3 regions of the Mesorhizobium sp. WSM4837 genome follow, and region 2 is predicted to be linked to each of the others. Evidence: predicted binding sites of a transcription regulator. Region 2 holds the regulator's gene; each other region holds the start of a gene.

Region 1 (7,137 bases), on a different contig from region 2:
ATCACATAGCGACCCTCGACCTTGACCGGGTAGGCATAGGTGGTGGCGATGCGGCCGTGCCTGGCGATGTCTTCGTAGAGTTTTACATGCATGAGGCCGTATTCCTCCAGCGCATGCATTTTGCGCGTTTCCGTCTCGCGCGGCTCGAGGAAGCGCAGCGGCTCGGGAATCGGCACCTGATAGACCAGCACCTGGCCTGCGGTCAGCGGGTGCTCGGGGATGCGGTGGCGGGTCTGGATGATGGTCGCCTTCGCCGTGTCGGTGGTGACGGCGACATTTGCGACCTTCTTGAAGAAGGCGCGGATCGAAACCGCATTGGTGGTATCGTCGGCGCCCTGATCGATGACCTTCAGCACATCGTCCGGGCCGATGATCGAAGCGGTAACCTGGACGCCGCCGGTGCCCCAGCCATAGGGCATCGGCATTTCCCGTGAGGCGAACGGCACCTGATAGCCGGGAATGGCGATGCCCTTGAGGATCGCGCGGCGGATCATCCGCTTGGTCTGCTCGTCGAGATAGGCGAAGTTGTAGGTTGCGATATCGGTCGGTTGTGCGGTCATTCCGCGGCCTCCCTTTTTTCTTCGACCTTGCCGGCATTCTCGCGCGCGTCGTGCTCGGCGCGCATGCGGCGCACCAGGTCGAGCTCGGCCTGGAAGTCGACATAGTGCGGCAGCTTCAGATGCTCGACGAAGCCGGTCGCCTGGACATTGTCGGAATGCGAGATGACGAATTCCTCGTCCTGGGCAGCGGCGACGACATCTTCGCCGAGTTCGGTTGCGCGAAGCGCGCGGTCGCAGAGCGCCATGGCCATCGCCTTGCGCTCGCTCTGGCCGAAGACGAGGCCGTAGCCGCGGGTGAATTGCGGCGGCGCCTTGGCCGAGCCCTTGAACTGGTTGACCATCTGGCACTCGGTGACACGCGCAGTACCGAGCGGTACGGCGAAAGGCAGCTCCGGCACGTCGAGTTCCAGCTCGACCTCGCCGATGCGAACCTCACCGACGAACGGATGGTTGCGGGCATAGCCGCGCTGGGTGGAGTAGCCGAGCGCCAGCAAAAAACCCTCGTCGCCGCGTGACAGCGCCTGCAGGCGGATGTCGCGCGCCATCGGGAACTCCAGCGGCTCGCGGGTGATGTCGCCCGGGATATGGTCCTGCGGCATGTCGCCATCGGGCTCGATCAGGCCTTCGCGGGCGAGGATGGCGGAGACACGCGGCATGGCGTCCGCGTCGCTGGCACGCTGCAGCGGCTCGGCGACGTCGCCACCGGCGGCAAGCTCGGGATCGAGCAGCCGGTGGGTGTAGTCGAAGGTCGGGCCGAGAAGCTGGCCGCCGGGAAGATCCTTGTAGGTCGCCGACACGCGCCGCTCGACCAGCATCGCGCCGGTGTCGATCGCCCTGGTGTAGCCGAAGCGCGGCAGCGTGGTGCGATAGGCGCGAACCAGGAAGATCGCCTCTATCATGTCGCCGCGCGCCTGAACGATGGCCAGCGCCGCCAATTCACGGTCGTAGAGCGAACCTTCGCTCATCACCCGGTCGACGCCGAGCGCCAGCTGCTCGACGATCTGGTCGAGGCGCAGCGCCGGCACGGAACGGTCGCCGCGGCGGCGATCGGCGAGCAGGGCGTGGGCGTTGGCAATAGCCGCTTCACCGCCTTTTACCGCGACATACATATCACGCCTCCATCGTCTTGATGCACGTCGTGCGCGGCAGGCACGCAACGCCTTCCGGGGTGGCAAGGATAATGTCGACACCACGGGGAAAACGCTGATTGTTCTGCTTCCATTGTTCGACGAAGTGGCGCGGCATCTGCGCCGGAGCGATTGTCGCGGTAGTTTCGATGCCAGGACCTTCGAGCAGCAGCGGGGCGCCTGAGACAAGATCGCTGACCTGCAGGATCAGCGTCGTCGAGCGGTCGGGATAGTCCTGGGTGCCTTGTGAAAAGCCGTCGAGCGCCATCATCTCGGCCGGCGTGGCGATCAGCGCGAAATGCGCATCGGCTGGCGTGTGGGCCAGTGGCGCGCCGGTGTGGAAGCCGAGCCAGGATTTTATCGCTGCCGGGGCCTGCAAAACGAGGTCGAGCCAGAGCGGCGTGTCGTTGTCGCACAGCGCCAGCGCGATGGCGCCTGCGGTGGCCGACAGCGGCGCCGGCGGGCGGGCAAAGACCGGCAGAGGCTGCAGGGTGCCCGGCCGCGCCATTGCGTCCATCACGGCGCGGAACACCGTCTGGGCGTCGAACACCGGATCGGCAAAGCCGCCCTCGATCGCCTGGGTTGCGATGTCCATCAGTCTTCTCCGCGCACCATGGTGAAGAAATCGACCTTCGTTGCCGCCGTCTCGGCGCGCCGCCGCTCACGTCCGCTGGCCAGTGCGGCCTGCAGCGGCGCAATGAGCTTGCTCTCGACCTCGTTGCGGCGGGTGGGATCCTGCCAGAGCGCGTCGGCGATCGCCGCCAGTTTTGCTTTCTGCTTGTCACGGCCGAGCGCGTAGCAGTGGCCGACTTCTCCCGAGGCAAGCCGCACCGTCGCGCGGGTGACCGTCGCCTCGCCGACGTTGAACGGCGCGCCGCCGCCGCCGATGCGGCCACGCACGGTGACCAGGCCGGTTTCGGGGCCGCGCAGGAGTTCTGCTTCCGAAGGCAGGCCGGCTTCGTTCCAAAGGCGGACGATATCGTCGCCGGTCGATTGCGCCAGTGTCGCCATGACCGCCTTGCGCTCAAGCTGCTGATCGCGCGCTTCCTGACCTCGCATGGTTGACATTCCCTTGCATCGAAAATTCGTCTATTGATATAGACAATTATACAAATTATATCTATTTTCTAAAGCGTGTCCATGACGGACGGATGACAGCGCGAAAAAGATCGGGGCAAAGAAATGATCGGTCAGCAGATGGCCAGCAGCTTGGAGCGGCGCAGCGGCGTCTCGCTGTGGCGGCAGATCGCCGACCAGATCCTGCATTCGATCGCCGTCGGCGACTTTGCCGAGAATGCTGCATTGCCACCGGAAGTTGCGCTGGCCGAGCGCTATGGCGTCAACCGCCATACGGTGCGCAGCGCCATCGCCGCACTGGTGCAGGATGGCGTGCTCAGGGCCGAACAGGGGCGCGGCACCTTCGTGCTGTCGCGCAAGCGCCTGTCCTATCCGATCGGCGCCCGCACCCGTTTTTCGGAGGGCTTGCAAGGGCAGGCGTCGGAGCGCCGCAGCGTGCTGCTCGAATCGGCGGTCGAGCCGGCCAGCCGGCGCGTCGCCGAAGGGCTGGGGCTTGCCAGGGGTTCGACTGTCATACGCCTCGAGACACGCGGCGAAGCCGATGGGCAACCGGTCTCGCGTGCGACCGGCTGGTTCGACGCGGCTCGCTTCGCCGGCATCGATGCCGCCATGGCCGAAACCGGATCGGTGACCGCCTCATTCCGGGGTTTCGGCATCGGTGACTATCTCAGACAATCGACGGTGTTGTCGGCCCGCCACGCGGACGCCGCCGACCTTGCCGATCTTAATCTGCAGCCCGGCGCTATCGTGCTGGTCACGGTCGCCGTCAACGTCACGCCGGACGGCCAGCCGATCCAGTTTGCCGAAACCCGGTTTCCGGCTGAGCGGGTCGAGCTCAAGATATCGGCGCTTTAAAGTCCGGTTCATCCGACCTGGATGACGGCCTTGATCAGGCCGGATTTCTCATGCGCCCAGCGGGCGAGGTCGCGCGGCGTGTCGCCAAGCGTCGTGCGATGGGTGACGAGCTTTGCCAGCGGCACAGCACCATCGCGGATCGAGGCGGCGACATGGTCGAAGTCGACGCGCAGAGCGTTGCGGCTGCCGATCAGCGTCATCTCGCGCTTGTGGAATTCAGGATCGGAAAAGACGATGTCGTCCTTGACGACGCTGACCAGGACCAGCGTCCCGCCATGCGCGACATGGGCGAAGGCTGACTGGACGGACTGGGTGTTGCCGGTGGCATCGAAGACCGCGTCAAAACCTTCGCCGTTGGTCGCCTCGCGAACTAGATCGGTCGCAGACTGCCGTGATGCGTCGAGGGTGGCGAAGCCGAGTTCGCTTGCGGCGAAGCCAAGCCTTTCCGCGCTCATGTCGAGCAGCGTCACGTCGAGACCGGCGATGCGGGCAAACAGCGCCGTGCCGAGGCCGATCGGCCCGGCACCGATGACCAGCGTGCGCGCGCCGGGATCAGCCAGCGAGCGCCGCACGGCATGCGCCCCGATCGCCAGGAATTCGACGGCGGCGGCATCGGCCAGCGACAGGCCGTTGGCCGGATAAAGATTTTGCGCCGGCACCAGGATCCGTTCGCACATGGCGCCGTCGCGGTGGACGCCGAGCACCTCGATCCTGACGCAGCAATTCGGCTTGCCTAGGCGGCAGGCGCTGCATTTGCCGCAAGCGAGATACGGGTTGATGATCACCGGCTCGCCCACCGGCAGGTCGACGCCTTCGCCGGCCTCGATCACGGTGCCGGAGACCTCGTGACCCATGATGCGGGGATAGGCGAGGAACGGATGCTTGCCCTCGAAGATGTGATAGTCGGTGCCGCAGATGCCGACATGACTGACCGCGACCAGCGCCCAGCCCGGCGGTGGTGTGCCCGGCGCCAGGCGGTCTTCCACAACAAGATCGCCGGGCGAACGGCAGATGACGGCTTTCATGCTTTGATCCAGTCGGTTCATGGCACCGCCGGCCCGATCGCCGGGCCGGCGGTTGTTAAGATGGTCTACTTGCCGCGGCGGCGCAGGCCGTCGAAATAGACGATGACGATGATCAGCACGCCGGTAATGATGCGCTGCCAGAAGGCATTGACGTTCAAGAGATTGGCGCCGTTGTTGATAGTGGCGAGGATGAAGGCGCCGAGCAGCGGTCCGTGCACCGAGCCGACGGCGCCGAACAGCGAAGTGCCGCCGATCACCGACGAGGCGATCGCCTGCAACTCCCAGCCCTCGGCCTGCGTCGGATTGCCGATGCCGATGCGCGAGGCAAGCAGCACGCCGACAAAAGCCGCGCAGAGGCCAGACAGCGTATAGGCCATGTAGATGGTGCGCTGGACGTTGACGCCGGACAGACGCGAGGCCTCGGCGTTGGAGCCGACCGAGAACAGATACCGGCCCCAGCGGCTGTGATGCAGGAAGATGTAGGCGGGGATGCCGACCAGGATCACCATCCAGAACAGATTGGGGACGCCGAGAAACGAACTGCGCGAAAACAGCTGGAAGGCGTCATTGTTGATCGAGATCGAGTTGCCGTTGGTCATCAAAAGGCCGATGCCGCGCAGCGAGGTCAGCGTCGCCAGCGTGATGATGAAGGGCGGCAGGCCCATCTTGACGATGCCGAAGCCGTGGAACAGGCCGATGGCGACGCCAACCAGCAAGGTGATCAGGATGGCGAGGTAAATCGGCACGCCGGCATTGATCAGCATCGCAACGATGACGGTGGCGAAGCCAACCACGGCGCCGACGGAAAGGTCGATACCGCCGGTGATGATGACGAAAGTCTGGCCGACCGCCAGGATGGCGATCATCGAACCTTGCCGCAGCAGGTTCGAGATGTTGTTGGCGGAGGCGAAGCTCGGCGTAGCCACCGACAGGATGACCCACAGAAGAACCAGCAGCGCCAGCAGTGTCAGCCCGAACAGGGCGTTGTAGTTGCGTTTCGGCCTTTCGGCCGGTATCGCCTCGGTGCTCATATCTGTCCTCCCGGTTTTTCTTGTTTCTCGGCCAGTGCCTGGGTGAGGATCTCCTCATGGTCGGCAGTGTGGAAACCATGAGTGGCCACCAGCTTGCCGCGCCGGAACACATGCAGCGTGTCGGCGAGTTCATAGACCTCGGGCAGATAGGACGAGATCAGGATGATGCCGGCGCCCTTGGACAAAAGCGCACTGAACAGGCGGTAGATCTCGGCCTTGGTGCCGACATCGACGCCCACTGTCGGCTCGTCGAAGATGAACAGCTTGGCGCCGTGCGCCAGCCATTTGCCGATGACGATCTTCTGCTGGTTGCCGCCGGACAGGCTGGAGGCGAGGGCGTGACGTGTCGGCGTCTTGATCCTGAGATTGGCGATCTGGCGATCCGCCTCGGTCTTCTCCTGTGCGCTGGAGATCAGCAGATTGTTGGAGATGCGCTTGTAGATCGGCAGATTGAGATTGAGGCCGACCGGCAGGTTGAGGCAGAGGCCCTGGTCGCGGCGGCTTTCCGGCGCTAGCGCCATGCCGAGCCTGATGGCGTCATGCTCGGAGTTGACCTGAACCTCCTTGCCCTCCCAGAGGATCTGGCCGGCCGACTTGCGGTGACGGCCGTAGAGCGTGGTGACGAACTCGCTGCGCCCGGCGCCGATCAGGCCGTAGAGCCCGACGATTTCGCCGGCACGGACCGTCATCGAGACATTTTCGAAGCCCTTGCCGGAAAGATTTCGGGCTTCGAGCAGCGTCGCGCCCGGGGTAAAATGCTCCTTGTGATAGACTTGCTCGATCGAGCGGTTGATCATCATCTTGACCAGCTCGGCGTCGTTGGTCTCGGCGATGTTCCTGGTGCCGACAAGCGTGCCGTCGCGCAGCACCGAGACGCGGTCGGCGAGCTCGAACACCTCTTCCATGCGGTGGCTGATGTAGATGATGGTGACGCCTTCGCCCTTCAGCCGGCGGATCAGCGTGAACAGCTGGTCGGCTTCCTTGCGGGTGAGATAGGCAGTCGGTTCGTCGAAGATCAGGAACTTGGTGCCGCGCACGGTGGCGCGGGCGGCGGCGATCAGCTGCTGCTGGCCTATGGTCAGGTCACCCAGCACGACATGCGCCGGCAGATCGAAGCCGAGATCGTCGATGATCTTCTGCGCTTCCCTGACCATGGCCCGCTGCTGCAGTATGCCGAAGCGGGAATCCTCCTCGCCGAGGAACATGTTGGCCGCGACAGTGAGATGGCGGCACAGAACGACCTCCTGGTGCACGGCATTGATGCCGAGCGCCATCGCCTCATGCGGCGTCGCCAGCGCTGCCGGCTTTCCCTCCCAGATGACATCGCCGGAGGTGCGCGGCATGACGCCGGTCAAAAGCTTGATCAGGGTGGATTTGCCGGCACCGTTCTCGCCGACAATGGCGTGGATTTCGCTGGCCTTGAAGGCGAGGTCAACCGGCTTCAGCGCGTGCGTGCCGGGAT
Region 2 (7,137 bases):
CGTATTCCATCACGTGCTGCCGCTGGCGATGCCGGGCATCATGACCGGCACCATCCTCGGAATGGCGCATGCGCTCGGTGAAACCGCGCCGTTGCTGATGATCGGCATGGTCGCCTTCATCGTCGACATTCCCGGCGGCTTCACCGATCCCGCGACGATCCTGCCGGTGCAGATTTTCATGTGGGCGGATTTCCCGGAAGCGGGGTTCCAGCAGAAGACTTCGGCGGCGATTTTGATTTTGCTGGTGTTTTTGGTCATCATGAATGCCATCGCGGTGATACTGCGCAGGCGCTTCGAGCGGCGCTGGTAAGGAGTAGAGGATATGAACATCATGACGGAAGCCGGCGTCGAGCAGAAACTGAGCAGCGCAACCAACGCCCCTTCGATCAAGATGAAGGGCGAAAAGGTCTCTGTTCACTACGGCGAGAAGCGAGCTCTGTTCGACGTCGATCTCGATGTCCGCGAGCATCAGGTGACGGCGTTGATCGGGCCATCGGGCTGTGGCAAGTCGACGTTCCTGCGTTGCCTGAACCGAATGAACGACACCATCGATATCGCGCGGGTGAGCGGCAAGATCACGCTCGACGGCGAGAACGTCTACGACCCGAAAATCGATGTCGTCGAGTTGCGAGCTCGCGTGGGCATGGTATTCCAGAAGCCGAACCCGTTTCCGAAGTCGATCTACGAAAACGTCGCCTACGGTCCGCGCATCCACGGCCTGGCCAGGAGCAAGGCCGAGTTGGACGGCATCGTCGAATCGAGCCTGAAGAAGGCCGGCCTGTTCAACGAGGTCAAGGATCGCCTGCTCGAGTCGGGTACTGGACTGTCCGGCGGACAGCAGCAGCGCCTGTGCATCGCGCGCGCCATCGCGGTGTCGCCGGAAGTGATCCTGATGGACGAGCCCTGTTCGGCGCTCGATCCGATCGCCACCGCCCGCGTCGAGGAACTGATCGACGAACTGCGCCAGAACTATACGATCGTCATCGTCACCCATTCGATGCAGCAGGCGGCGCGCGTGTCGCAACGCACGGCGATGTTCCATCTCGGCTATCTGGTCGAGGAGGGCGCGACCGACAAGATGTTCACCAACCCCGACGACAAGCGCACCCAGGACTACATCACCGGCCGGTTCGGCTGAGCGGTCCGGCGAATTTCGAACACGAGGACAGCACCATGGGTGAACACACCGTCGCATCTTTCGACGAGGAACTGGAGCACATCGACCGGCTGATCCGCGACATGGACGAGCTCGCCGCCGCAATGGTCGCGGCCTCGATCCGCGCGTTGCTTGCGTCGGACAATGCGATGGCGCAGCGCGTCGTCTCGGATGACGCCATCATGGATGCGCGGCAGCGCGAGCTCGACGACAGCGCGATCACGCTGATCGCCAAGCGGCAGCCGATGGCGCAGGATCTGCGCGCCGTGGTTGGCGCAATCCGCATGGCGGGCGATCTCGAGCGCATCGGCGATCTGGCCAAGAACATTGCCAAGCGGGTCAGCGCAGTCGGGCAGAGCGCGACGCCGCGTAATCTGTCGCACGGTATCGACGCGATGGCGGATCTCGTTCTTGTGCAGCTGCGCGGCGTGGTCGAGCACTATGTGTCGCGCGATGCCGGCGCGTTGAAGGAACTGCGCGCCGACGACCAGAAGATCGACGTGAAATATACGGCGGTTTTTCGCGAACTCCTGACTTACATGATGGAGGATCCGCGCAACATCACCGCCTGCACGCACCTTCTGTTCTGCGCCAAGAATCTCGAGCGTATCGGCGATCATGTCACCAACATTGCCGAAAACGCCTATTTTGTCGTGACCGGGCAGCAATTGCCGGCAGATCGCCCGAAGCTCGACGAAACGACGATGTCGGCGCCGGCGACATGACAGGAGTGACCGGCCGATGATCGCGCCGCGCATCATGGTGGTGGAGGATGAAGAGCCGCTAGGCGTCCTCCTCCGTTACAATCTGGAATCCGAAGGCTATCAGGTCGAGGTGGTGACGCGCGGTGACGAGGCCGAAATCCGGCTGCAGGAAAACGTGCCCGATCTTTTGGTGCTCGACTGGATGGTGCCGGCGGTTTCCGGCATCGAGCTTTGCCGGCGCCTTCGGGTGCGCCCCGAAACCGAGCGGCTGCCGATCATCATGCTGACCGCGCGCGGCGAGGAGAGCGACCGGGTGCGCGGCCTTTCGACCGGAGCCGACGACTATCTGGTCAAGCCGTTCTCGACACCGGAATTCATGGCCAGGGTCAAGGCGCTGCTGCGCCGCGCCAAGCCGGAAGTGCTGTCCAGCGTGCTCAAGGTCGGCGACATCATGCTCGATCGTGAATCGCACCGGGTCTATCGCAAGAAGAGCGAGATCCGGCTCGGGCCGACCGAATTCCGGCTGCTCGAATTCATGATGCGCCACCCGGGCCGGGTCTTCTCGCGCAGTCAGTTGCTCGACAATGTCTGGGGCGAGACGATCTACATCGACGAGCGCACGGTGGACGTCCATGTCGGCCGGTTGCGCAAGGCGGTCAACAATGGTCGCATGCCCGATGTCATCCGCACCATCCGCGGCGCCGGCTATGCGATCAGGGAAGACTAGCTAGGGATGTGCTGATATTCAGGTGATGCCGGCCTGCGAACGGCGGCTTCCTGCGCTTACCTACAGCGCCGCGCGCCCTGTTGGGCACGCAAAGGACGCTGTAGAACTTTGATTTTGCGCACGACCTTTCCGAAATCGATCTCGATTTCGGGGTCATGCGCGGGCTCACGTACCCAAAAGTACGCTCCGCTCCGGTTCTCGGAACCCACCATTCTCGACTCGGCCTGACCTGAATCTCAACACACCCCAAGTCGCGACCCGGGAATCCTTCAAGCCACGTTCTTTCCGACCGAGCCGGCTCGTGCCTGGATGCTCGGCGCGAAAATCTCCTGGTCGACGAAGCTTAGCGCCCGCATGGCGCAGCCTTCGCGGATCAGCGGCAGCTCGTTCGGCTCGGTGTCGAAGGAAATCGAACCCGAATGCTGGCCGCCGGCGGTCTGGGCGATGGCCTCGCGCAGGGCCGGCTCGATCAGGTCGAAGGCGGCAGCGCTGGCGCCGACCATGGCCACCGGCGCCGGATCGATCAGCGCAAACAGGCTGCCGAGCCCGAAGCCGAGCGCCTCGCCGGCCTTGCGGTAGGCTTCGCGCTCCGGTCCGTCCATCTCGCGCGCCCGGGCCGCCAAGGCCCGCATGTCGGCGTCGCTGACATCGGCGACCGGCTCGGCGTTCTCGCTCAACAGCCTTGCGTTGCGCCAGATGGCGTAGTTGCCGGCATAAGCCTCGACGCAGCCGCGCCGCCCGCAGCGGCAAAGCGCGCCGCCCGGCCGATGGATCATGTGGCCGAATTCGCCGCCTGAGGAGTGGGTGCCGGTGAACAGCTCGCCCTTCAGCACCAGCCCCATACCGATGCCGTGCGAGAGCAGGATGGCGATGAAATCGTCGCGGTAGCGATCCGGGTGGCGCCAGCGCAGCGCCACGGCCATCATGTTGCAGTCGTTCTCCATGATGGCCGGGATGCCGAACTCGCGTTCCAGAATGTCGGCGAAGGCGATGTTCGTCTGCGGCGTGATCGGCGACCACAACATGGCGCGCGCGTGGGAATCGGTGATGCCCTGGATCGCCAGCGCGATGCGGGCGACGCTTTGGACATCGAGGTCGGGATCTTCGAGCCGGCGCCGGACGATGGCGACACATTCCTCGATCAGCGCGTCACGCGACATGGTCAGCGTGTCCAGCCGGCGCTGTTCCTCGGCGACCACTTGTCCGGCATAATCGATGACGGCGACCGACAGGAAATTCAGCGACAACACGACGGCCAACACCGCAGCGGCTTGCGGATTGAGGCTGAGGCCGACCTGCGGCCGGCCGCGTTTCAGCGAAACCGTCTCGCTCGCCTTGCTCTCGGCCAGGATGCCTTCCTGGATCAGGTCGGCAGAGATCGCCGATATGGTCGAATGGCTGAGGCCGGTGGTCGCGGCGATCTCGGTCCGCGACGGCTGGCCTGCCCGGCGCACGGCCGAAATCACCATCGCCCGGTTGCGCCGGCGCAGATCGTCATGACGGATTCCCACCGACATTTTTTGTTTCCTCCTCATTGCCGCGGCCGCTCATGAATCGGAAGCCGTCGGTATGTCGGACAAATACTGGCAGAAGCAGAAGGGGCTGTCATTATTTATTCCGAGCCTCGAAAAAAAGCCCGACAGGACGTTAAAATCCATCAGAATTGGTGTTGACAGTGCTTCGGCGTTGGACCAGTATTTTTTCGAGGCTCGAAAAAATAGAGCCTTTGTGCCGGCCTTCGGGCCAGTTGGTCGCGCCCTACGCGGCGCAGGGAGGAATATCATGAAGAGATTCGCAGCCGCCATTCTGGCGGGGGTCGCCATGTCGCTGACGCTCGCGTCGGCCGCGCAGGCCAAGGACAAGGTCATTGGCGTTTCGTGGTCGAACTTCCAGGAAGAGCGTTGGAAGACCGACGAAGCCGCCATGAAGGCGGCGATCGAGGCCGCCGGCGACAAATATATCTCCGCTGACGCACAGTCCAATCCCGGCAAGCAGCTGACCGACGTCGAAAGCCTGATCTCGCAGGGCGCCAACGCGCTGATCATCCTTGCGCAGGATGCCTCGGCCATCGGTCCGGCGGTGCAGAAGGCGCTGGACGAAGGCATTCCGGTCGTCGGCTATGACCGGCTGATCGAGAACAAGGACGTCTTCTATCTGACCTTTGACAACCAGGAAGTCGGCCGCATGCAGGCCCGCGAAGTGTTCAAGGTGGCGCCGGAAGGCAATTACGTCTTCATCAAGGGCTCGGGCGCCGACCCTAATGCCGATTTTCTGTTCGCCGGCTCCATAGAAGTGCTCAAGGATGCCATCGACAGCGGCAAGATCAAGAATGTCGGCGAGGCTTATACGGACGGCTGGCTTCCCGCCAACGCCCAGAAGAACATGGAACAGTTCCTGACCGCCAACGACAACAAGGTCGATGCGGTGGTTGCCGCCAATGACGGCACCGCGGGTGGCGTCGTCGCGGCGCTGACGGCGCAAGGCCTGGCCGGATCCGTCCCGGTTTCGGGCCAGGACGGCGACCATGCCGCGCTGAACCGTATCGCGCTCGGCACACAGACCGTATCGGTGTGGAAAGACGCGCGCGAGCTCGGCAAGAACGCCGCCGAGATCGCCTCGCAGCTGGCCGACGGCAAGCCGATGACAGACATTGCCGGTGTCAAGGATTTCACCACGCCGGGCGGCAATGTCGTCAAGTCGCTGTTCCTGACGCCGATTGCCATCACCAGGGACAATCTCAACGTCGTCATCGACGCCGGCTGGATCAAGCAGGAAGAGGTCTGCGCCGGCGTGGCGGCGGGCACCGTCCCGGTCTGCAACTGATCCGCCTTCGCCAAAAAACCTGAAACGCCGCGGCTTCACGCCGCGGCGTTTTTTTCAAAAGAGTTGTTTTTCCGCGTCTCGCGGGTAATTTCTAAGCTGCTTCCGGCATCCGCGGCAGACGGCAACGGTGGGAGGACATCATGACCGACACGATTTCCAACACGCCGGTTGCTGACCGGGCGCGTGAATCCGAGCTCAGCCCCTTCGGCCGCTTCCTCAAGGCAACCGAGCTCGACATACGCATGCTCGGCATGGTCGGCGCGCTGCTGATCATCTGGGTTGGAATCCACATCCTGTCGGGTGGGCTTTTCCTCACGCCGCGCAATCTCTGGAACCTGTCGGTGCAAACTTCCTCGGTCGCGATCATGGCGACCGGCATGGTGCTGGTCATCGTGATGCGCAACATCGATCTTTCGGTCGGCTCCGTCGAAGGCGTCATCGGCATGGTGATGGGCGTTGCGCAGGCAGAATTCCTCATCCGCGTCTTGGGATTCCAGCTTGGAAATCCCTGGATATGGGTCATCGCACTGGCTGCCGGCGTGGTGCTCGGCCTCATGATCGGCGCGCTTCAGGGCTTCATCATCGCCTATCTCGAGGTTCCGGCCTTCATCGTGACGCTGGGCGGCCTGCTGATCTGGCGCGGCATGGCGTGGCTGATGACGAGCGGGCGCACCGTCGCGCCGCTCGATGCCACGTTCCAGCTCATGGGTGGCGGGCCGCGTGGCTCGATCGGGGCGACCGCGAGCTGGATCGTCGGCATTCTCGCCTGTGTGGCCGTCGCCTTGATGCTGCTCAACGGCCGGTCGCAGCGCAAGCGCTTCAAGTTTCCGTTGCGCCCGGTCTGGGCGGAGAGCCTGCTTGGTGTTGTCGCCTGCGCCGCCATCCTCGGCGCCGTCTGGATCGCCAATTCCTACCCCTGGCCGATCGGCATCGTGCGCCAATACGCCCAGCGGAACGGCATTACCATCCCCGAAGGCGGGCTGTTCATCGCCCATGGCATCGCCATACCGGTGCTGATCGCGGTCGCAGTCGGCATCGTCATGACCTTCATCACCCGGCGCACCCGTTTCGGTCGCTACGTCTTTGCCATTGGCGGCAACCCGGAAGCGGCGGAACTCGCCGGCATCAACACGCGCTGGGTGACCATGAAAGTGTTCATGATCATGGGCGTTCTGGCCGCGATCAGCGCGGCAATTGCTTCGGCCCGCCTCAATGCGGCGACCAATGCGCTCGGCACGCTGGACGAACTCTTGGTCATCGCAGCAGCCGTCATCGGCGGCACGTCGCTGGCCGGCGGCTCCGGCACTGTGCTCGGCGCCATGCTGGGCGCGCTTCTGATGCAGTCGCTGCAGTCCGGCATGGTGTTGCTCGGCATCGATTCACCGCTTCAGAGCGTCGTCGTCGGCGCCGTGCTGGTCGTCGCCGTCTGGCTCGACACCGTCTACCGCAAGCGGGTCTGAGCATGATCCCGAGCCGAAGGTCCGAATCAGCGAAAAGTGGACATCCGTTTCGGTCCAACATCATGTTCGGCAAAACCATGGAGAGGAACGATCATGGCTGACACGACTGCTCCCACGCCACTGATCGAAATGCGCAACATCTCGATTGCCTTCGGCGGCATTCGCGCCGTCGACGATGCGTCGATCGACCTTTTCCCGGGCGAGGTCGTGGCGCTGCTCGGCCACAACGGTGCGGGAAAGTCGACGCTGATCAAGATCCTGTCCGGC
Region 3 (7,137 bases), on a different contig from region 2:
TGCCGTCGCCAAGGCCAAGGATTGTCCTATCCTGAAGGACCCGGGTTTCAGCGTCGAGATCGCGCCGATCATCGAAATGGGCTGACGACCGGCTCAGGATCGAGCCGCAATCGCCGCCGCGGCACCGGCCATGGTGGTGGCGCTGACGCGGTTGGCGATCTTCATCGCCCGCCTGCTCTTCAAGAGTTTTCGCGCCTGCGCTGCCGCCAGCACCCAGGCCAGATCGATGGCGACCAGAACCACGGCCATGGTCAGCGTCAGCTCGATCCAGCCGACGACCGTCACTGAGGCGAGATCGATGATGGTCGGCAGCAGCGCCAGGTAGAACATCATGATCTTGGGATTGCCGAGCGTCACCGCCATGCCGGCAAAGAACAGTTTGACGGCCGACTCCTCGCGCGGCATCTCGCCTTCGCGCGCCTCGACCGGGGCCGTCCACATCTTCCAGGCGAGGTAGGCGAGATAGGCGACGCCGACCCATTTCAGCACGACGAAGGCAAGATGGAAGGTCTGCGCCACCACCGCCAGCCCGAACACCGCCAGCGACAGCCAGATGGCCTCGCCGATCCACATGGCGAGCAGGAATGGAAACACGTCGCGAAAGCCCTTTGCGATAACCCGCGCCACCAGGGCGGCAATCGAGGGGCCGGGCGAGCCCGCGGCGACGAAAAGGGCGGCGGCGAAGATCAAAAGCGAGGTGACGTGCATGTGAGTGCCTTCGAGCGTCAGAGAGCCCAAGGATACCCGATCAGCGGCGGTTTGGCACCCCTGCAGCTTGCAGAGAACTTTGCCCCCTGAAAAGGCGTCGGCGCTGCCCCTCATCTGGCCGCCGCCATCTTCTCCCCGTCAACGGGGAGAAGGGCGCTGTCATCGACGGTTCCGCCAATTACCAGCTTTGCAAGAAATGAACGCCGAGGGTGCGCTCAGCGGTCTTCTCCCCGTTCACGGGGAGAAGGTGCCGGCAGGCGGATGAGGGGCAGCGCCGATCCCCTTCAATGAGACGCCGCCTTACGCCGCGCCGACCACTTTCGCCGATTTCTCAAAACGCTTGCGCTCGTTCGGGTCGAGATAGAGCTTGCGCAGACGAATGGTCTTCGGCGTCACTTCGACCAGCTCGTCGTCCTGGATCCAGGCCAGCGCGCGTTCCAGCGTCATGCGGATCGGCGGCGTCAGCTTCACCGCCTCATCCTTGCCGGCGGCGCGGATGTTGGTCAGCTTCTTGCCCTTCAGCACGTTCACTTCGAGGTCGTTGTCGCGTGAATGGATGCCGATGATCATGCCCTGATAGACCTTGACGCCCGGATCGATGACCATCGGGCCGCGGTCTTCCAGGTTCCACATCGCATAGGCCACCGACTCGCCCTGCTCGTTGGAGATCAGCACGCCGTTGGTGCGGCCCGGCAGCTCACCCTTGTAAGGCTCGTAGGCATGGAACAGCCGGTTCATGACGGCGGTGCCGCGGGTGTCGGTCAGCAGTTCCGACTGGTAGCCGATCAGGCCGCGCGTCGGCGCGTGGAAGACGATGCGCTGGCGGTTGCCGCCTGACGGGCGCAATTCGACCATCTCGGCCTTGCGCTCCGACATTTTTTGCACGACGACGCCGGCATGCTCCTCGTCGACGTCGATGACGACTTCCTCGACCGGCTCGAGCAACTCGCCGTTCTCGCCCTTCTGCATGACGACGCGCGGCCGCGACACGGCAATCTCGAACCCTTCGCGGCGCATCGTCTCGATCAGCACGGCAAGCTGCAATTCGCCGCGGCCGGAGACGAAAAACGAATCCTTGTCAGGCGATTCCTCGATTTTCAGCGCGACATTGCCTTCGGCCTCGCGCAGCAGGCGGTCGCGAATGACGCGGCTGGTCACCTTGTCGCCCTCGGTGCCGGCCAGCGGGCTATCGTTGACGAGGAACGACATCGTCACGGTCGGCGGATCGATCGGCTGCGCATGCAGCGGCTCGGTCACCGACAGGTCGCAGAACGTGTCGGCGACGGTGCCCTTCGACAGGCCGGCGATGGCGACGATGTCACCCGCCTGCGCCTCGTCGATCGGCTGGCGCTCGAGCCCGCGGAAAGCCAGGATCTTCGAGATACGGCCGGTTTCGACCTGGGTGCCGTCATGATGCAGCACCTTGACCGCCTGGTTGGATTTCAGCGTGCCGGATTCGATGCGGCCGGTGATGATGCGGCCAAGGAACGGATTGGCTTCCAGGATGGTGCCGATCATCCGGAACGGGCCGGGGTGGACGGTCGGCGCCGGCACGTGCTTGATGACGAGGTCGAACAGCGGCGCCAGGCCTTGGTCCTTCGGACCTTCGGGGTTTTCCGACACCCAGCCGTCGCGGCCCGAGCCGTAAAGGATCGGGAAGTCGAGTTGCTCGTCGGTGGCGTCGAGCGCTGCAAACAGGTCGAACACTTCGTTGACCACCTCGACGTGGCGGGCGTCCGGCCGGTCGATCTTGTTGATGACGACGATCGGCTTCAATCCGACCTTGAGCGCCTTGCCGACGACGAATTTTGTCTGCGGCATCGGCCCTTCGGCGGCGTCGACCAGCACGATCGCCGAATCCACCATCGACAGGATGCGCTCGACTTCACCGCCGAAATCGGCGTGGCCGGGGGTGTCGACGATGTTGATGCGGGTGTCCTTCCAGTCGACCGAGGTCGCCTTGGCCAGGATGGTGATGCCGCGTTCCTTTTCGAGGTCGTTCGAATCCATGGCGCGTTCGGCAACGCGCTGGTTGTCGCGGAATGAGCCGGACTGTTTCAGGAGCTGGTCGACGAGGGTGGTTTTCCCATGGTCGACGTGCGCGATGATCGCGATATTACGAATTTTCATGTTGTGGTCTCGGGAGCGTTGCAGGCAGCAGGCCAAAAGGCGCTGCCTCTTTCGGTTGGGCGGCTCATACAGGGTTTTTCGCAATTGCGAAAGAGGAGGCGTGCCACCAAATAGATGGTCACCAAATCTTAAGCGTCTTGGTGTGAAATTGAATTATTAACCAAAGCGGAACCTTTCACGGTCGGGACAGTTCAAATTTCATGAGCAAAACGGGCATCAGATACCGGCCAATCCTTGCATGGGCTGCCCTCGCCGTCCTGCTTGCGGCAGGCGTGGCACAGTCGGCCGCGACGTCGACGGAGCCTGCCCTGCCGTCCGACACCCGAACGGCGGAGCAGTTGTTTGCCGACGCTCCCGATGGCGTCGACCCGGTGGTGACCGGGCCGGTCAGCGCCGCCTTCAAGCAAAGGCAGGAGGCCGCCAACTGCGACAGCGCTGTTTGGCCCAATATTCCGACCGTTTGCTATCCAGACTGACGACCGCGCCTTACCCTCCCCCTTGTGGGGAGGGTCGATCCGCGAAGCGGAGCTTCGCTTTGCGAAGCCGCCTCGCCGATCCTCCCCGCAAGGGGAGGGTGAACAGGCGCCAGTCCCCTCACGCCGAATGCACCGGGTCGAGCGTGACCTTGTAGAGTTCATTGTCGTCGCGATCCATCAGCCGCACCGTCATCTGTTCAGTGGCGCCATCGATGTCGACGAGGCCGAAGAACTGCAGGCCGGCCGAGGGTGGCAGGTTCTGCCCCTGCTCGGCGGTTGGCGCCTTGATGAATTTCAGCTCCGGGCCGAAGGTCATGTCGAAATCATTGGGTCCATAGGTGCCGGCATGGAGCGGACCCGAGACGAATTCCCAGAACGGATTGAAGTCCTGGAACTGCGCCTTGTCGGGATTGTAGTAATGCGCCGCCGTGTAGTGCACGTCGGCGGTCAGCCAGACGGTGTTGGTGATGCCGGCATTCTTTATGTAGCGAAGGAGGTCGGCAATTTCCAATTCGCGGCCCTTGGCCAGGCCATTGTCGCCATTGCTGACGGCCTCGGCGCCGGCCTTGTTGGTGGCGTCGTTCCAGACGACGAGGCCGAGCGGCATGTCGGCGGCGATGATTTTCCAGGTCGCGTTGGAGTTTGCCAGTTCGCGCTTCAGCCACTTCATCTGCTGTTCGCCCAGGATGCGCGATTGCGGCGTCACCGTATCCTGCATGCCAGGACCGTTGGCGCCGCGATAGGAGCGCATGTCGAGGAAGAAGACGTCGAGCAGCGGCCCGTAGGCGATCTTGCGATAGACGCGGCCCGGTTCCGACGGCTCGTAGCGGATCGTCGTCATCTCGTGGAAGGCGCGTGCCGCGCGTGCCGCCATCACATGGATGTTTTTTTCCGAGTAGCGGTCGTCGGCGCTCAGGTTCTTCGAATCCGACCAGTTGTTGACCACCTCGTGGTCGTCCCACTGGTAGAAGGTCGGGCAGATGGCGTTGAGCCCCAGCACGTTCTTATCCATCATGTTGTACTTCCACTGGCCGCGGTACTCGTCCAGCGTCTCGGCAACCTTGCGCTTTTCGTCGATGAGGACCTTGTTCTTCCACTTGCTGCCGCCGGGCAGCTCGACCTCGTCCTTCATCGGGCCGTCGGCATAGATGGTGTCGCCGGAATGCAGGAAGAAGTCGGGCGTATGCTTGCCGATCGTGGCATAGGTCTTCATGCCGGTGTCGTCGATGCCCCAGCCCTGGCCGGCGGTATCGCCCGACCAGGCGAAGCGGATGTCGCGTTTCGAGGCCGGCGCCGTGCGGAAGCGGCCGACGATCGGCTCGGAGACGGCGTTGATGTCGGCAAGATCGGCCGCGACCATGCGGTAGAAGATGTCCTGGTCGGAGGTGAGGTCGGTGAGCAGCCGCTTTACCGTGTAATCGCTGGCCGGCGACGTATCGAGCGGCGCAAGGCGCAAGGGATTGGCGAAATTCTCCGTCGACGAGACCTCGAACATGACGCGCGAAGGGCGGTCGGTCCGCGTCCACACCACGCCGCTGGTTGCGTCGACATCGCCCGACTGGATGCCATGGGTGAAGGCGGGCCGCTGATTGGCGCGCGAATAATAGGGAAGCGCGAGGCCCGATACGCCGACGAGGCCGGCGGCGCTCGCCGACGTGACAAAAGCGCGGCGCGAAATCTTGTTCATGGCTGTCTCCTGGATGGCTTAAACGTCGCCGCCAAGGTCCAGCCTCAATGTTTCACGCACATCTCGAAACCATGAAGGTTTTCTGACGATCAACAGGCTGGCTAATCTCCCCCCTCGAGGGGGAGATGTCGCCGAAGGCGACAGAGGGGGTCGTGTCGCGTGGAGCGCCGACCTCCTGCGTCTGCGATAAGGGGCCGAGCCCGGTCGGACCGACCCCCTCTGCCGCTCCGCGGCCATCTCCCCCTCAAGGGGGGAGATTAGCGCTCGGCCGTTATAGCTCAAGCCGCCTGCGGGTTCGGCTCGAAGGCCGGACGGCTGGTGTTGATCAACAGCGAGATGCAGGCTGCGGCTATTGCCGTCATGCCGGCGATGAGGAAGGCAAGTTCGTAATTGCCCTGCAATTCACGCATGGTGCCGCCGAAGAAGGCGGCCGCCGCTGCACCCACCTGATGGCCGGCGACGATCCAGCCGAAGACGATCGGCCCGCTGCGGTCGCCGAACGCCTCGTTCGACAGCCTGAGCGTCGGCGGCACGGTGGCGATCCAGTCCAATCCGTAGAGCACGGCGAAGATGATCAGGCTGGTCGACGAAAAGCCGGAATAAGGCAGATAGATCAGCGACAGGCCGCGGATGCCATAATAGACGCCGAGCAGCTTGCGCGGGTCGAAACGGTCGGTGAGCCAGCCCGACAGCGTCGTGCCGATCAGGTCGAAGATGCCCATCAGCGACAGCAGGCCGGCGGCTTGCACCTGGCCGATGCCCATGTCGCCGCAAAACGCGATCAGGTGCGTTCCGACCAGTCCGTTGGTGGTGAAGCCACAGATGAAGAAAGTGGCGAACAGATACCAGAACACCCGCGTGCCGGCGGCACAACGCAGCGTGCTGAGCGTGTGGGTGAGGAAATTGCCCTGCGAGGCCGGCGCAACCGGCGGCACGTCGTCGACGTCCGCGCCGTAGCGCACCATGCCGATCGCCGACGGCCGTTCCGGCACCAGCAGCCAGACCAGCGGCACCAGGCAGGCGGTGGCGACCGCAATGGCGATGGCGACAGGCTTCCAGCCGCCCGACTGGGCGAGCGCGGCGAGCAATGGCAGGAACACCAGCAGGCCGGTGGCGGCCGAGGCCGACATCAGCCCCATCACCAGGCCGCGATTGGTCTTGAACCAGCGATTGACGATGGTGGCGCCGAGCACCGTGGCGACCGCGCCGGAACCGACGCCGGAGAATACGCCCCAGGTGAGAAGCAGGTGCCAGGGCTGGGTCATCAACAGGCTGAGCGCCGTCGAGCCCGACATCAGCACCAGCGCCGCCAGCAGCGTGCGGCGCAGCCCGATCCGTTCCATCAGTGCCGCGGCAAACGGCCCGGTCAGGCCGTAGAGGAAGATGCCGATGGCCGCGGCGAGCGAGACGACATCGCGCCGCCAGCCGAAACTCTCCTCCAGCGGCAGCATCATGACGGCCGGCGCCGACCGCAGGCCCGCCGCGATCAGCAGGCACAGGAAAATGACGGCGACCACGACGAAAGCATAGCGCTGGCCAAACGGGCGGGATCGAGCTATCATGTTACTGACCGGTACGTTGCAACGCATGGGAGCATACGTACCGATCGGTAACATTGTCAAGCAGGCAACGGCACGTCCAAGAATGAAAAGCATTGAACCAGCGATCAAAGCGGATGAACGGCCCCGCGCGGGCGAAAAAATCCTTCGCGTTGCCCGCGACCTGTTCTACCGGCAAGGCATCAGGGCGATCGGCGTCGACGAGATCGTGCGACGCGCTGGCGTCACCAAGCCCAGCCTCTATCGCAGCTTTCCCTCCAAGGACGAATTGGCCGCGTCCTATCTGCGGCAATACGACCTCGAGTTCTGGGCCCGCTTCGACGCGGCGGTGGCTGCCCATCCCGGCAATCCGCGCACGCAGATCGCCGCCTTCCTGACCCGCATCGGCAAGCGCACGCAAAAGCCCGACTATCGCGGCTGCGGCATGACCAATGCGGCCGTCGAATATCCCGAACGTGGCCACCCGGCCCGGGTGGTGAGTGAGGCCAACAAGCAGGAATTGCGCCGACGCCTGCGCGCCATGGCGGCGGCGATGGGTGCCGGCGACGCCGAGACGCTGGGCGACGGGCTGCTGCTT

Evidence for each region. Region 2 encodes PhoB, which activates phosphate uptake and scavenging genes when phosphate is short. Its sites were predicted from a motif close to TGTCATNNANCTGTCAT; they were not measured.
Region 1: the regulator PhoB is predicted to act here: its motif matches at 2,828-2,844, upstream of phnF (phosphonate metabolism transcriptional regulator PhnF).
Region 3: the regulator PhoB is predicted to act here: its motif matches at 5,073-5,089, upstream of AC0L3D_RS24570 (alkaline phosphatase D family protein).

What each region holds. Positions count from the first base shown of each region.
Region 1 is NZ_JBVVQE010000076.1:8,300-15,436, forward strand. Features, by position in the region: gene AC0L3D_RS30425 (alpha-D-ribose 1-methylphosphonate 5-phosphate C-P-lyase PhnJ) at 1-560, opposite strand, end outside; gene AC0L3D_RS30430 (carbon-phosphorus lyase complex subunit) at 557-1,669, opposite strand; gene phnH (phosphonate C-P lyase system protein PhnH) at 1,671-2,282, opposite strand; gene phnG (phosphonate C-P lyase system protein PhnG) at 2,282-2,746, opposite strand; gene phnF (phosphonate metabolism transcriptional regulator PhnF) at 2,870-3,619, shown strand; gene AC0L3D_RS30450 (zinc-binding alcohol dehydrogenase family protein) at 3,628-4,644, opposite strand; gene AC0L3D_RS30455 (ABC transporter permease) at 4,710-5,675, opposite strand; gene AC0L3D_RS30460 (sugar ABC transporter ATP-binding protein) at 5,672-7,137, opposite strand, start outside.
Region 2 is NZ_JBVVQE010000034.1:64,344-71,480, forward strand. Features, by position in the region: gene pstA (phosphate ABC transporter permease PstA) at 1-310, shown strand, start outside; gene pstB (phosphate ABC transporter ATP-binding protein PstB) at 323-1,138, shown strand; gene phoU (phosphate signaling complex protein PhoU) at 1,174-1,881, shown strand; gene phoB (phosphate regulon transcriptional regulator PhoB) at 1,898-2,587, shown strand; gene AC0L3D_RS20445 (ROK family protein) at 2,857-4,104, opposite strand; gene xylF (D-xylose ABC transporter substrate-binding protein) at 4,370-5,410, shown strand; gene AC0L3D_RS20455 (sugar ABC transporter permease) at 5,551-6,870, shown strand; gene AC0L3D_RS20460 (ATP-binding cassette domain-containing protein) at 6,964-7,137, shown strand, end outside.
Region 3 is NZ_JBVVQE010000048.1:43,697-50,833, forward strand. Features, by position in the region: gene AC0L3D_RS24550 (YciI family protein) at 1-85, shown strand, start outside; gene AC0L3D_RS24555 (LysE family translocator) at 94-708, opposite strand; gene typA (translational GTPase TypA) at 1,009-2,838, opposite strand; gene AC0L3D_RS24565 (hypothetical protein) at 3,039-3,314, shown strand; gene AC0L3D_RS24570 (alkaline phosphatase D family protein) at 3,433-5,001, opposite strand; gene AC0L3D_RS24575 (MFS transporter) at 5,280-6,563, opposite strand; gene AC0L3D_RS24580 (TetR/AcrR family transcriptional regulator) at 6,646-7,137, shown strand, end outside.